Regions from separate parts of the Solibacillus sp. FSL W7-1472 genome, predicted to be linked through region 3. Evidence: riboswitches for the same ligand, from Rfam matches in the RefSeq annotation. Region 3 holds a riboswitch; each other region holds the start of a gene.

Evidence for each region. Region 3 has a riboswitch for lysine ahead of MKY07_RS01400 (amino acid permease). Riboswitches for the same ligand answer to the same signal wherever they lie in the genome.
Region 1: linked by a shared signal. The riboswitch ahead of MKY07_RS13530 (aspartate kinase) and the one ahead of MKY07_RS01400 (amino acid permease) in region 3 are both predicted to bind lysine.
Region 2: linked by a shared signal. The riboswitch ahead of MKY07_RS09515 (transporter substrate-binding domain-containing protein) and the one ahead of MKY07_RS01400 (amino acid permease) in region 3 are both predicted to bind lysine.

The regions. Positions count from the first base shown of each region.
Region 1 is NZ_CP150208.1:2,713,823-2,717,980, forward strand. It holds gene MKY07_RS13530 (aspartate kinase) at 1-935, opposite strand, end outside; lysine riboswitch at 1,027-1,205, opposite strand; gene uvrC (excinuclease ABC subunit UvrC) at 1,238-3,028, opposite strand; gene trxA (thioredoxin) at 3,163-3,477, opposite strand; gene MKY07_RS13545 (electron transfer flavoprotein subunit alpha/FixB family protein) at 3,841-4,158, opposite strand, start outside.
Region 2 is NZ_CP150208.1:1,932,983-1,937,140, forward strand. It holds gene MKY07_RS09510 (amino acid ABC transporter permease) at 1-669, opposite strand, end outside; gene MKY07_RS09515 (transporter substrate-binding domain-containing protein) at 794-1,630, opposite strand; lysine riboswitch at 1,745-1,932, opposite strand; gene odhB (2-oxoglutarate dehydrogenase complex dihydrolipoyllysine-residue succinyltransferase) at 2,078-3,334, opposite strand; gene MKY07_RS09525 (2-oxoglutarate dehydrogenase E1 component) at 3,428-4,158, opposite strand, start outside.
Region 3 is NZ_CP150208.1:276,895-281,052, forward strand. It holds gene MKY07_RS01385 (nitric oxide synthase oxygenase) at 1-128, shown strand, start outside; gene MKY07_RS01390 (restriction endonuclease) at 221-775, opposite strand; gene MKY07_RS01395 (MFS transporter) at 837-2,036, opposite strand; lysine riboswitch at 2,192-2,372, shown strand; gene MKY07_RS01400 (amino acid permease) at 2,465-3,922, shown strand.

The DNA.
Region 1 (4,158 bases), 1.5 Mb from region 3:
TCTTTCGAAATTGTAAAGGAAATGGTCGGCTTCACGCCATCAATGACTGCTTGCACAATAATATCCACATTGATATCATTTTCTGCTAAAACACTAAACACTTCTGCCAATGACGCGGTTTCATAAGAATCATAGCCTATCGTCAAACGAATTATATCCGATTCGTAGGCTACCCCGCGTACAAGTAAGTTTTTCTCCATGTCTACATCCCCTTTAATAAAAGTGCCTTCCACGTCTTGTACGAAAGAGCGTACAATGAGCGGTATATTATATTTCTTGGCAAGTTCAACCGCACGTGGGTGCAAAATTTTAGCTCCTAAATTTGCAAATTCCAACATCTCATCATAAGAAACTTCCGGAAGTTTCCTGGATTCTTTAACAATTTCTGGGTCTGCCGTGAAAATCCCTTCAACCGATGAAAAAATCTCGACACGCTCTGCTTCAAGAGCAACCGCCAATGCAACCGCTGAAGTTTCAGAACCCCCTTTGCCGAATGTTGAAATATTCTCTGTCCCCGTAACTCCTTGAAAACCAGCTACTACGACGATTTCTCCTAATGCTAAATATTCCTCAATCCGTTTACTATCTACATGATCAATCCGTGCATTGCCATGTTTTTGATTTGTTTGAATGCCTGTTTGCCAGCCAGCAAGCGACACCGCTTTACCACCATGCTCCTGAATTGCCATCGCCAGCATTGCACTTGTCATTTGTGTTGCAGATGCGACAAGCGCATCCATTTCCCGTTTCGACGGCTCATCGGTAATTTCGGCAGCATATTGTCGGAATTCTCGTCGTAAAGCGGGCATTGAAGAAACGACAACGACTAAGTTTATGCCACGTCCTTGCTCTTTTATCACTTTTTTAGCTACCTGTACTATTTTTTCCGGCGTAGTCAGTGCCGGACCACCAAACTTTACTACAACTGTCTCCATTTTTTCCCCTCCTTGAATAAAACCGAAAACAAAAAACGGCTTTCCATGTTCATGGAAAGCCGCCGTCAATACAAATAAATAGTTATAAGTTTTTCAGGATAGCCCTCCAGAACAAAAAGCTCTGACAGTTTTACATCTCTTAAATGCAAAACCAGCAAACTACGCGAACAATACGCACTTCACTTCGGCAGGACCCCCTTTCGATTGCTGTCAATGGAATTGTTCCTCCTCAAGCAATGTACTATTGAATACTGCACCTCTATCTTAGTAAATATTGAATTGTCTTAAATATTAGCATAACACTATTCTTTATTCAATGGTGCTTCATGAAAATGGCGATAAATAACTTCCGCCAATTTTGCCGGAACACCGGACTCCTGCAGTTGCAGCTCGCTTGCCTCGCGAATTTTTTTTACGGACCCAAAATGTTTCATAAGTTGCTGCTTTCGCTTCGGACCTACTCCTTCAATTCCATCAAGAACCGAAGTAATCGCATTTGTCTGATGCTGCTGACGTAAAAATGTGATCGCAAATCTGTGTACCTCATCTTGAATGCGCTGCAATAAATAAAAACCGTCACTCGTACGCTTTAACGGAACAACTTCCGGCGGCGTACCAAATAAAAGCTGGGACGTATTGTGCTTTTCGTCTTTTGCCAGCCCCGCTATTGGAATGACTAACCCCAGTTCGTCTTCAATTACTTCTCGTGCAACTTCCATTTGCCCTTTTCCTCCGTCTATGAGAATGAGATCAGGCAATGGCAGATTTTCCCGCAATACACGTGTATAGCGGCGTCGAATAACTTCCTGCATCGCACCATAGTCATCATGTTTAGCCGCTTCTCTTGTTTTATATTTCCGGTATTCCTTTTTCGCAGGCTTCCCGTCTATAAAAACAACCATTGCTGAAACCGGATCAGCTCCATGCATATGACTATTATCAAATGCTTCAATTCTTAACGGCAATGGAATTTGCATCGCTTCGGCAAGTGCTTCACAAGCCCCTACTGTCCGTTCCTCTTGACGTTCAATTAACTGGAACTTCTCGTGAATGGCGATTTCTGCATTTTTCATCGCTAGATCAACAAGCTCTTTTTTTGAACCGCGCTTCGGTGTCACTACTTTAACATCCAACAGCTTTTGTAAAATCGTTACGTCAATCGATTTCGGAACAAAGATTTCTTTTGGTAATAAATGATGCGGCTGTTCGTAAAAACGGCCGACAAATGTTAAAAATTCCTCTTCCGGCTCATTATAAATCGGGAAAATCGATACATCGCGCTCAATGAGTTTGCCTTGACGCACAAAAAATACCTGGACACACATCCAGCCTTTTTCCACTGCATAGCCAAATACATCTCGGTTGCTCAAATCATCTGTTACAATTTTTTGCTTTTCCATAATTTGATCGATATGGGCGATCAAATCACGGAATTCCTTCGCACGCTCAAACTCAAGATTTTCGGCAGCATCGATCATTTTTTGCTGAAGATCTTGCTTTATTTCTTCGACTCCTCCGTTTAAAAACTTTGAAATCTCATCGATCATTTCGTCATACACTTGTTTTTCAATATCCTTTACACACGGTGCCAAACATTGCCCTAAATGATAGTACAAGCATACTTGATTAGGCAGATGTGTACATTTACGAAGCGGATACAAACGGTCCAGTAATTTTCGCGTTTCGTTTGCTGCATAGGCATTCGGATACGGTCCGAAATATTTTGCTTTATCCTTCTTCACTTTTCTTGTCGTAATAATACGCGGGTATCGTTCGTTCGTAATTTTTATATAGGGATACGTTTTATCATCCGTTAATTTCACATTATATTTCGGGTCATGCAGCTTAATTAGATTCAGTTCCAGAATAAGGGCTTCCAAATCGCTTGAAGTCACAATATACTCGAAGTCTTCAATCTCACTTACTAGTCTCGCTGTTTTGCCGTCATGGCTTCCCGTAAAGTAAGAACGCACTCGATTTTTCAATATTTTGGCCTTACCGACGTATATAATTGTGCCTTGACGGTCTTTCATAATATAGCAACCTGATTCGTTCGGTAATATTTCTAGTTTTGCTTTAATGATTGCATTCATCTTCTCACCTGTTTAATATGTCCTTTCTTTATTTTAACTGATTGGAGTATTAGAAAAAAGCCGTACACCTTATACGGCATACGGCTTTTTGACATATCAATTGCGCCTTGGCGTTTGAATGGCCAATGGTTTAATTATTTGTTGTCGTTAATGAAATCGATTAACGCTTCTTTTGGCATGAAACCAGCAGTTTTTGCTTTTAATTCACCATCTACGAATAATAATAATGATGGGATTGACATGATTTGGTAATCAGCAGCAGTACCTTGGTTGTTATCTACGTCCACTTTTACGATTTTAACATCGTTACCGATTTCTGTATCTAATTCTTCAAGAACTGGAGCGATCATTTTACATGGTCCGCACCAAGTAGCCCAAAAGTCTACTAAAACTGTGCCGTTTGAAATTTCTTGTGGAAATGTTTGATCTGTCGCGTGTACAATTGCCATATTAAATAGCCTCCTTAAATAACATATGGTTGTAGTATAGCATGTTTTCCCAATTAAACAGTAGTAAAATGCTTGGGAATATAAAGGCACCGGATTTTAACTGTTGTTTTCTGATGCTTAATAAATTTTTATTAGCATTTTTTATTAGTTATTTGAAGACATATACCCTTAGTTTGAACATGTTAATTCTTTATTGAAACTTGGGTTCTTATATTTAAAAAACTTGTATTTTATTAACTACACATAAGAACTTTTAAATTATATTGGAATTTCTGATACAGTTGTTAGCACCATTTGCCGCACCATATACATTAACTCCTTCAAAAAAAGCTCCCTTCAAAAGAAGGAAGCCTCAATCAAATATTATGCATTTACTTTAAGCGCTTTAAACTCTTCGATTAACATTGGCACTACTTCGAATAAGTCACCAACAATACCGTAGTCCGCTACTTTAAAGATATTTGCTTCTGGATCTTTGTTGATCGCAACGATTACTTTAGAGTTTGACATACCAGCTAAATGCTGAATCGCACCAGAAATACCTGCAGCGATGTAAAGATCAGGTGTTACAACTTTTCCAGTTTGGCCGATTTGTAATGAGTAATCGCAATATTCTGCGTCACATGCACCACGAGATGCGCCAACTGCTCCGCCTAGTAAATTAGCAAGCTCTTTTAATGG
Region 2 (4,158 bases), 1.7 Mb from region 3:
GAATAATAGTAAGAAACGAGTTACAGTAAATGTCATAATAAAGTACAAAATCGTTGCGATAAAGAACGCTTCGATATATTTATAGTTACTGCCTGCAATCGAGTTTGCCGTAAAGAATAGTTCCACAACCGAAATAACACTTAATACTGAAGAATCTTTAATGTTCATTACGAACTGATTCCCTGTTGCAGGTAAAATATTTCGTGCGACTTGCGGCAGGACAATATGAATCATCGTTTGCAGGTGATTCATGCCAATCGCCTGTGCTGCCTCAAATTGCCCTTTATCAATCGAAACAATACCGCCACGTACATATTCAGCCATATATGCTCCCGTATTTAAACTAATAACAACAGAAGCTGCTAAAAAGCGGTCAATATCAATGCCTAAGTATACGAGGCCATAAAACACCACCATCGCTTGAACCATCATTGGCGTTCCCCTGAAAATTTCCACATATGATGTTAATATGAAATTAAGTACTTTTAAAACTATTGATTTTACATTCTTTTTACGTTGTGGAATCGTATGCATAATCCCGATAAAAAATCCAATCAGAGTTCCGCAAATTGTCCCGATAATTGCCAATAGAAGTGCAGTCCAAGCACCACGTACAAATAAATCCCAGTTGTTCGTAAACAAGTTCCATGATGATTCTAAAAATGCCATCGCCTTGTCCTCCATTTCTTTCTTTGTTTCTACTATTTATGTATGAAACCATAATTTTAATAGAAAAAGGTTGTCTTCCGTTTGCCGGCAAGACAACCTCATCAAAACTGTTAATGCGACACGATTATTGTGCTGCTGGTTGATTTGCAATTGCGTCTTCCATTAGTTGTTGACGCTCTTCTTCCGAAATTTCAGCTAAAACTTTGTTAATTTGTTCACGTAAATCTGATCCCTTTTTCAAACCTACTGCTACAGCTGTTGACGCTTCGTCTGCTTCGAAGTTTGGCTCAGGTACGATGTATTTAATATTATTCAGTGCCATTTCAGCAGAGATACCTTCTGGACGTTCTGAAACATATCCATCAATCGCACCTGACTGTAATTGCACTCGCATTGCACCAAAATCAGTTGCCGCTACTTGTTTTTGAACACCTTCGATTTGATCGATTACATCATAATGTGTTGTCGATTGCTGACCTGTAATTTTTGCACCTGCAAAGTCAGGTAACGAAGTTGCATTTGCATATGGACCGTCTTCTTTTACAACAATGACATAGTCACTTGTGTAATAGTTCTCTGTGAAATCAATTACTTCCTTACGTTCAGGCATTGGTGACATACCTGCAATTACCAGATCAATGGCACCTGATTGTAATGATGGAATTAAGCCATCCCAGTCTGTTTTAACAATTTGTAATTCCATGTCCAGACCTTCTGCAATTTTTTTCGCAATTTCCACATCATAGCCTGCTGCAAATTCCTTTGAACTTGCAATTTGAACTCCGCCATTAGTATCATCTTTTTGTGACCAGTTAAAAGGGGCATACGCTGCTTCCATACCAATTTTAATAACTTTCTTGTCTGAATCAGAACCGCTTGTAGTACCTTCATCGCTTGAACCACACGCTGCTAACAATAGCATTGTCATGGCAGTCAATAAAATTAATAGTCTTTTTTTCATAGAAAATCTCTCCTTTTTTGTTAAATTTCGGGGTTCACGTATACAAAAAACGACCTAAAAGAAGAACTTTAGGTCGTTTAAATTATAATTAGCCCGAATCCTCTACAGTTCCCATTTTGAGATAGCACAACTCAACCATCAGGGATATAGATGATTGAGACAGTTCTGCAATTGTTCACTGCAGACCCAGCATTGTAAAATTGAGCATTTACAACACTTCGGCGATATTTCCTTCTCTTATATTTCACAGCCAGCTCATGGCTCCATATAAAACTGTTAAGTATCGCGCCTCTACCTCACGAGAATGTGAGGTTTTGATATGAAATTGATATGTTTATATTACATTATTGCGACATTTCCGTCAACAATCATTTTTCTGAAAGTTATCTGTAAAAAAAAGCTAATGCGCAATATATAACATATTGCGCATTAGCATATAAGATACTATTAAGAATTTAATAATAAATCTTCTGGGTTTTCGATCATTTCTTTAACTGTTTTTAAGAAGCCAACAGAATCTTTACCATCGATGATACGGTGGTCATAAGATAATGCTACATACATCATTGGACGAATTTGAACTTCACCATTAACAGCTACTGGACGGTTTACGATTGAGTGCATACCTAAAATACCAGCTTGAGTACCGTTCATGATCGGTGTAGACATTAATGAACCGAATACACCACCGTTAGTGATTGTGAATGATCCGCCAGCCATGTCGTTTAAGCCTAATTTTTTGTCGCGTGCTTTACCAGCTAATTCCGCAATGTTTTTCTCGATTTCAGCAAAGTTTTTCGCATTTGCATCACGAACTACTGGTACTACTAAACCTTCTTCTGTTGATACAGCAATACCGATATCGAAGAAGTTGTTTAAGTGAATTTCATCACCGTTAATTTGTGCATTTACATATGGATATTTCTTTAATGCTGCTACTACAGCTTTTGTGAAGAATGACATGAAGCCTAATTTAATATCGTTAGCTTTCACGAACTCATCTTGTTTACGCTTACGTAATGCCATAATGTTCGTCATATCAATTTCGTTGAAAGTAGTTAACATTGCAGTTGATTGTTTAACTTCTAATAAACGTTTTGCAATTGTTTGACGACGACGGCTCATTTTTTCTACTGTTACACGGTCTGTATCAGCTGCTGGTGTAAAGATCATTGGACCATTGCCTGCTGCTGCTGGTGCTGGAGCTGCTGCTGGAGCCACAGGAGCTGTACCATGTGCTGCAACGTCTTGAACACGTACACGACCTTGTGGATCAACTGGTGAAATTGCTGCTAAGTCGATACCTTTTTCACGAGCTAATTTACGTGCTGCTGGTGAAGCGATTACACGTTCACCTGAAGTTTCTTCAACTGCAACTGGTGCTGCTGCTGCTGCTTTAGGAGCTTCTTCTTTTGCTGGAGCTGCTGCTGGAGCTTCTTCTTTTGCAGCTGGTGCTGGTGCTGCGCCTTCGCCTGCTTCAACTACTGCGATTACTTGTCCAACTAATACAGTATCGCCTTCTTCAGCTAAAATTTGTTTTAAAACGCCTGCTTCTTCAGAGATAATTTCAGCATTAACTTTATCAGTTTCTAACTCAACGATGAATTCGCCTTTTTCTACGCGATCTCCAACTTTTTTCACCCATTGGGCAATTGTTCCTTCAGTAATTGATTCTGCTAATTCAGGGACTTTAATTTCAGCCACGTTCATATCCTCCTTTAATTACGCTACACATTCATTGTATAGCAAGCCACTTCTATTTTAAATAGAAGCAGCTCTTTTTAAACAAATCATTTATTACTTTTCAAGTGCTTCGTTCACTAATTTAGCTTGTGCTGCTTTATGTGAATCGCCATCGCCTTCAGAAGTAGAGCTCATTGCAGGACGTCCTACATAGCGTACTTTTTTGCCTTCAGCGATATCATATAATGTTTCAAGAACATATGTCCATGAACCTTGGTTTTTTGGTTCTTCTTGTACCCAAACGATTTCTTTAACATTCGGGAAGCGAGCAATAATATCTTTCACTTGTTGTGCAGGGAATGGGTAAATTTGTTCCACACGAATAATGTGTAAGTGATCAAGCCCTTCGCCATCTTTCACACGTTCTGCTAAATCGATCATTACTTTACCTGTACCAAGTACTACTTTTTCAACCGCTTCTGTGTTTTTGCCTAAACCTTCTTGCTCGATTACTTCCTGGAAGCGACCATTTGCAAGTTGTTCAGCAGTAGCTGCAGCAAGTGGATGACGTAAAAGTGATTTTGGAGAAACCACTACTAATGGACGTACACCTTCTGTACCTAATAAAGCAGCTTGACGGCGTAATAAGTGGTAGTAGTTGCCTGCATTTGAACAGTTTGCTACGAACCAGTTATTTTCTGCAGATAATTGCAGGAATCGTTCCATACGGCTTGATGAGTGCTCTGGACCTTGACCTTCATAACCATGTGGTAAAAGAAGTACGAATCCAGATTTTTGACCCCATTTAGCGCGGGCACTTGAGATGAAGTTATCAAACATTACTT
Region 3 (4,158 bases):
CATTATCTCCTGCAACGACCGACCTGTATCATGAACCGATTGCCAACACGATTAAAAAACCAAACTATTTTTATCCCGCATTAACGGGTAGTAAGCCCGATTGGTCAACTAACAATCAGTGGGGATGAAGAAACCCCCCACTGATTGAAGTTTCACTTTATCAGCAATAGTCCAACTAAAAATAGGTGTGCAGGAAGCCATAGCCCCTGCACACCTATTTTTACCTTTTATTTAACATAATTTGAATCAATTCATCTCGATCCATTAAATAAACGTCATTGATGTCGGCAAGTTTTTCGGCCTGGCGTGTAAAATGACTGTTTGTGACAACCCATGCCTCTGTTGCTTCATACATTTTTACCGCCCCGATAATTTCCTGTACCGCTTTTACACCGACAGTACCGGAATAGCGTTTTGCCTGGACTGCAATAATATCTTTTCCGTCCTTTAAAATAAGGTCGGCACCGTAGTCACCGCTCGTAGCGGTATAGCTCACTTTAAATCCGCGGCGCTTAAATAATTCGCCTAAAAATCTTTCAAAATCTTCACCGGTCATTTTATCGACTTCGCGAATGCCGGACTTCCGCAATTTCCTCGTCTTCAGCGATTTCAGCCAAATTTTAAACGCGATATATAGAACGAAATAAGCGACAATTCCCATACAGATGCCTTCAGATGTTTTCGTTACATAAAAACCAGCTGTACCAGCCGATGCGATGAAAAATAGCGGGATTACTGGCAGGCGTTTTTTATTCCGTCTTCTCTTTTTACGCAATAGTTCTGTACTCCTTTTATTTACTACGGTTATTATATCATAAAAGGGTACATACGTTTGGTTATATTGTACGATTGTCTGAGCTCATAAAGGAAGCCAAAAACAATAGAACAGAAATGAGAATGAACAGCACAACCGGGATTGTCCAGCTGTCCGTCAAATCATGTGCAAAGCCGAACAAAACTGGCCCGATTGCGGCAACAAAATAACCGATTGATTGTGCGAAGCCGGAAAGTTCAGCTGCATCATAGGCTGTCTTTGTGCGCAATGAAAACAGCATCAGTACTAAACCAAACGAAGCCCCTCCTGCAAAGCCTAATAAAATCATCCATACGACAGCAAGACTTGTCCATTCCATTAAGACACCAGTAAAACCGACTAAGTAACAAATCGTAAAGAAAATGACGATCGGACGTTGAGAAGCGATTTTCCCTGCAAGAATCGGAATAATAAATGTCATCGGAATTTGTGCAAACTGCATAACGGATACCATCCACCCGGCCGCTGTAGCATCAAGGCCCTGGCTAATGAAGATTTCCGGCAACCATGCAGACGAGCAGTAAAATATGAACGACTGGAATCCCATTGCTCCAGCGACTGCCCAGGCAAGCGGTGACCTCCACATTTGCGTTTTCTTAGTCTGCGATGTCGGCATATTTAATGCAATTTTTTCCTGGCGCAAAATCGGCAGCCAGATTAGTAATGTAAGAATCCCTAAAATAATTGTAATACCTGCTGCGATTTGCCATCCTGCGTTTGCCGCTATAGGATAACTGAAGCCTGCAGCAATTCCGGAAGAAATGTTCATTGAAACGGAATAGATCCCTGTTAATAATCCGATATGTAATGGGAATTTCCATTTGAAATAGCTAGGGATAAGAACATTCCCGAATGCAATTGCGACCCCGATTAATATTGTTCCTATAACGAGTAAAGACGTTGCCCCTAGCGAACGCAGTAAAATCCCTGCACAAAGTAAAATGACGGAATAAAATAATGTCCATTCAATCCCAAACTTACGGGCAATGCGTGGTGCAAATGGTGATACAACCGCAAAGGCAATTAAAGGAATAGTCGTTAAAAAGCCTGCAAGAAAGTTCGATATCCCAAGTCCTTCACGTATAAATGAAATAATCGGGCCGATCAATGTAATCGGTGTACGTAATGTGGTCGCAAATAAAAATACGGCTACCATAAAATAGATGAGCGGTCGGTTGAATAGTATTTTTTTGCTATTTTGATTTACTTGTTGTGTGTCCATTTTAGATTCTCCTTTTGTATGTTGATATATGTTAGAGTAGTGTGAATACTCATAAAAAACAGAATAAAGGTGAAGCCATTGCTATCAAAAAAATGTTATGTTAGACTTTTAATCATTGATTCAATTAAATTAAATAAAACATTACCTCATGTAAATTATGAGGTAGAGGTCGCAATCATTAAGACTAGTATAGCTGAGATTAGGAAGAATCGGTGAAGCTTTATGAAAGGAATGGTTGCCGAAGTGTTATTTTTCTTCTTGAAAATAATGCTGGGGCTGTTTCCGATAAGGAACAGAACTGTCACATGTGTGAGCATGTGTTGAGCTATCTTTCAAGTTTGATGAGGTGTAACTATAACCATCACAAAAACTTGTGGTGGTTTTTCTTTTACACTTCACCAACAAAACAAAAAGGGAGTTTTATATTCATGAGTGAGATTAAAATAGATCAGCTCGGTAATAATAACGGGTTGAAAAAAAGTTTAAAAAGTCGCCATGTAACGATGATTTCGCTTGGCGGAACGATCGGTACAGGTTTATTCTTAGCATCAGGTGGTGCCATTGCACAGGCAGGTCCTGGTGGGGCATTGCTCGCATATGCACTGATCGGCGTGATGGTGTATTTCCTAATGACATCATTAGGGGAAATGGCTGCCTATATGCCAACATCCGGTTCGTTTAGTACGTATGCAACAAAATTTGTTGATCCGGCTTTAGGCTTTGCGCTTGGCTGGAACTATTGGTACAACTGGGCGATTACAATTGCAGCAGAAATTGCGGCCGTTTCGTTAATTATGAAATACTGGTTCCCGGACAGTTCTTCAATGTTATGGACCATTTTATTTATCGTAGTTGTTTTATCATTTAACTTAGCGTCTGTAAAAGCTTTCGGTGAAGCGGAATACTGGTTTGCGATGATTAAAGTTGCAACGGTAATTGTCTTCATCATTGTCAGCTTCTTAATGATTTTCGGAATTTTAGGCGGGAATGATCCGGTCGGCTTTACGAATTTCTTCAAAGATGATGCACCGTTTAATGGCGGTTTCCTTGCACTATTCGGTATTTTCCTTGCAGCCGGTTTCTCATTCCAAGGTACGGAAATGCTTGGGGTAACGGCAGGGGAAACAGATGATCCAGCCAAAAACATTCCAAAAGCAGTTCGTTCAGTATTCTGGCGTATTTTGCTGTTTTACATTTTCGCAATCGGTGCAATCGGATTACTGATCCCGTATACGGATTCACGTCTTTTATCTGAAGATATTGCGACAAGTCCATTTACATTAGTATTTGAAAACCTAGGTGTGGCGTTTGCGGCATCTGTTATGAATGCCATCATTTTAACGGCGATGTTATCTGCAGGGAACTCAGGATTATATGCAGCTAGTCGTATGCTTTATCAGTTAGCGGTAGATGGAAAAGCGCCGAAACTTTTCATGAAAGTAACATCGCGCGGTATTCCAATGTATGCACTTTTAGCTACATTAGCAGTTGGTTCGTTAGCATTCCTGGCATCGTTTTTCGGTGACGGTGTTGTCTACATTTGGCTGTTGAATGCTTCCGGTATGTCCGGTTTCATCGCTTGGCTCGGTATTGCCATCAGTCATTACCGCTTCCGCCGTGCATATGTCGCACAAGGACATTCATTGAGCGATTTACCGTATGTATCCAAATTCTTCCCATTTGGACCGCTATTCGCGTTTGCCTTATGTATGATTGTCGTGCTAGGTCAAAACTATATGGCATTTACGGGCGGAACAATTGACTGGTACGGTGTCGTCGTTTCATATATCGGCTTACCATTGTTTGCCGCTTTATGGTTTGGCTACAAATTTAAACATAAAACGAAAATCGTTCCTTTACAGGACTGCGATTTATCAAATAAATAATTAATTTCTGAAACGCAATGGTGAGCTTATAGGCTTTCATTGCGTTTTTTGTTGTATTGAGGATTATTTGTCTTCAAGTGAGGAATATATAGGGGAAAGTGAGGATTAAGTGAGAGTGATTGAGTATTATGCTAGACTGATTGAGGATAACCAGTATATAACTGAGGATTAAATTTCCCGAGTACGATTGCTGCAACAGTGGTATTATAAAAGAAATAAAACAATGAGTAACGCTG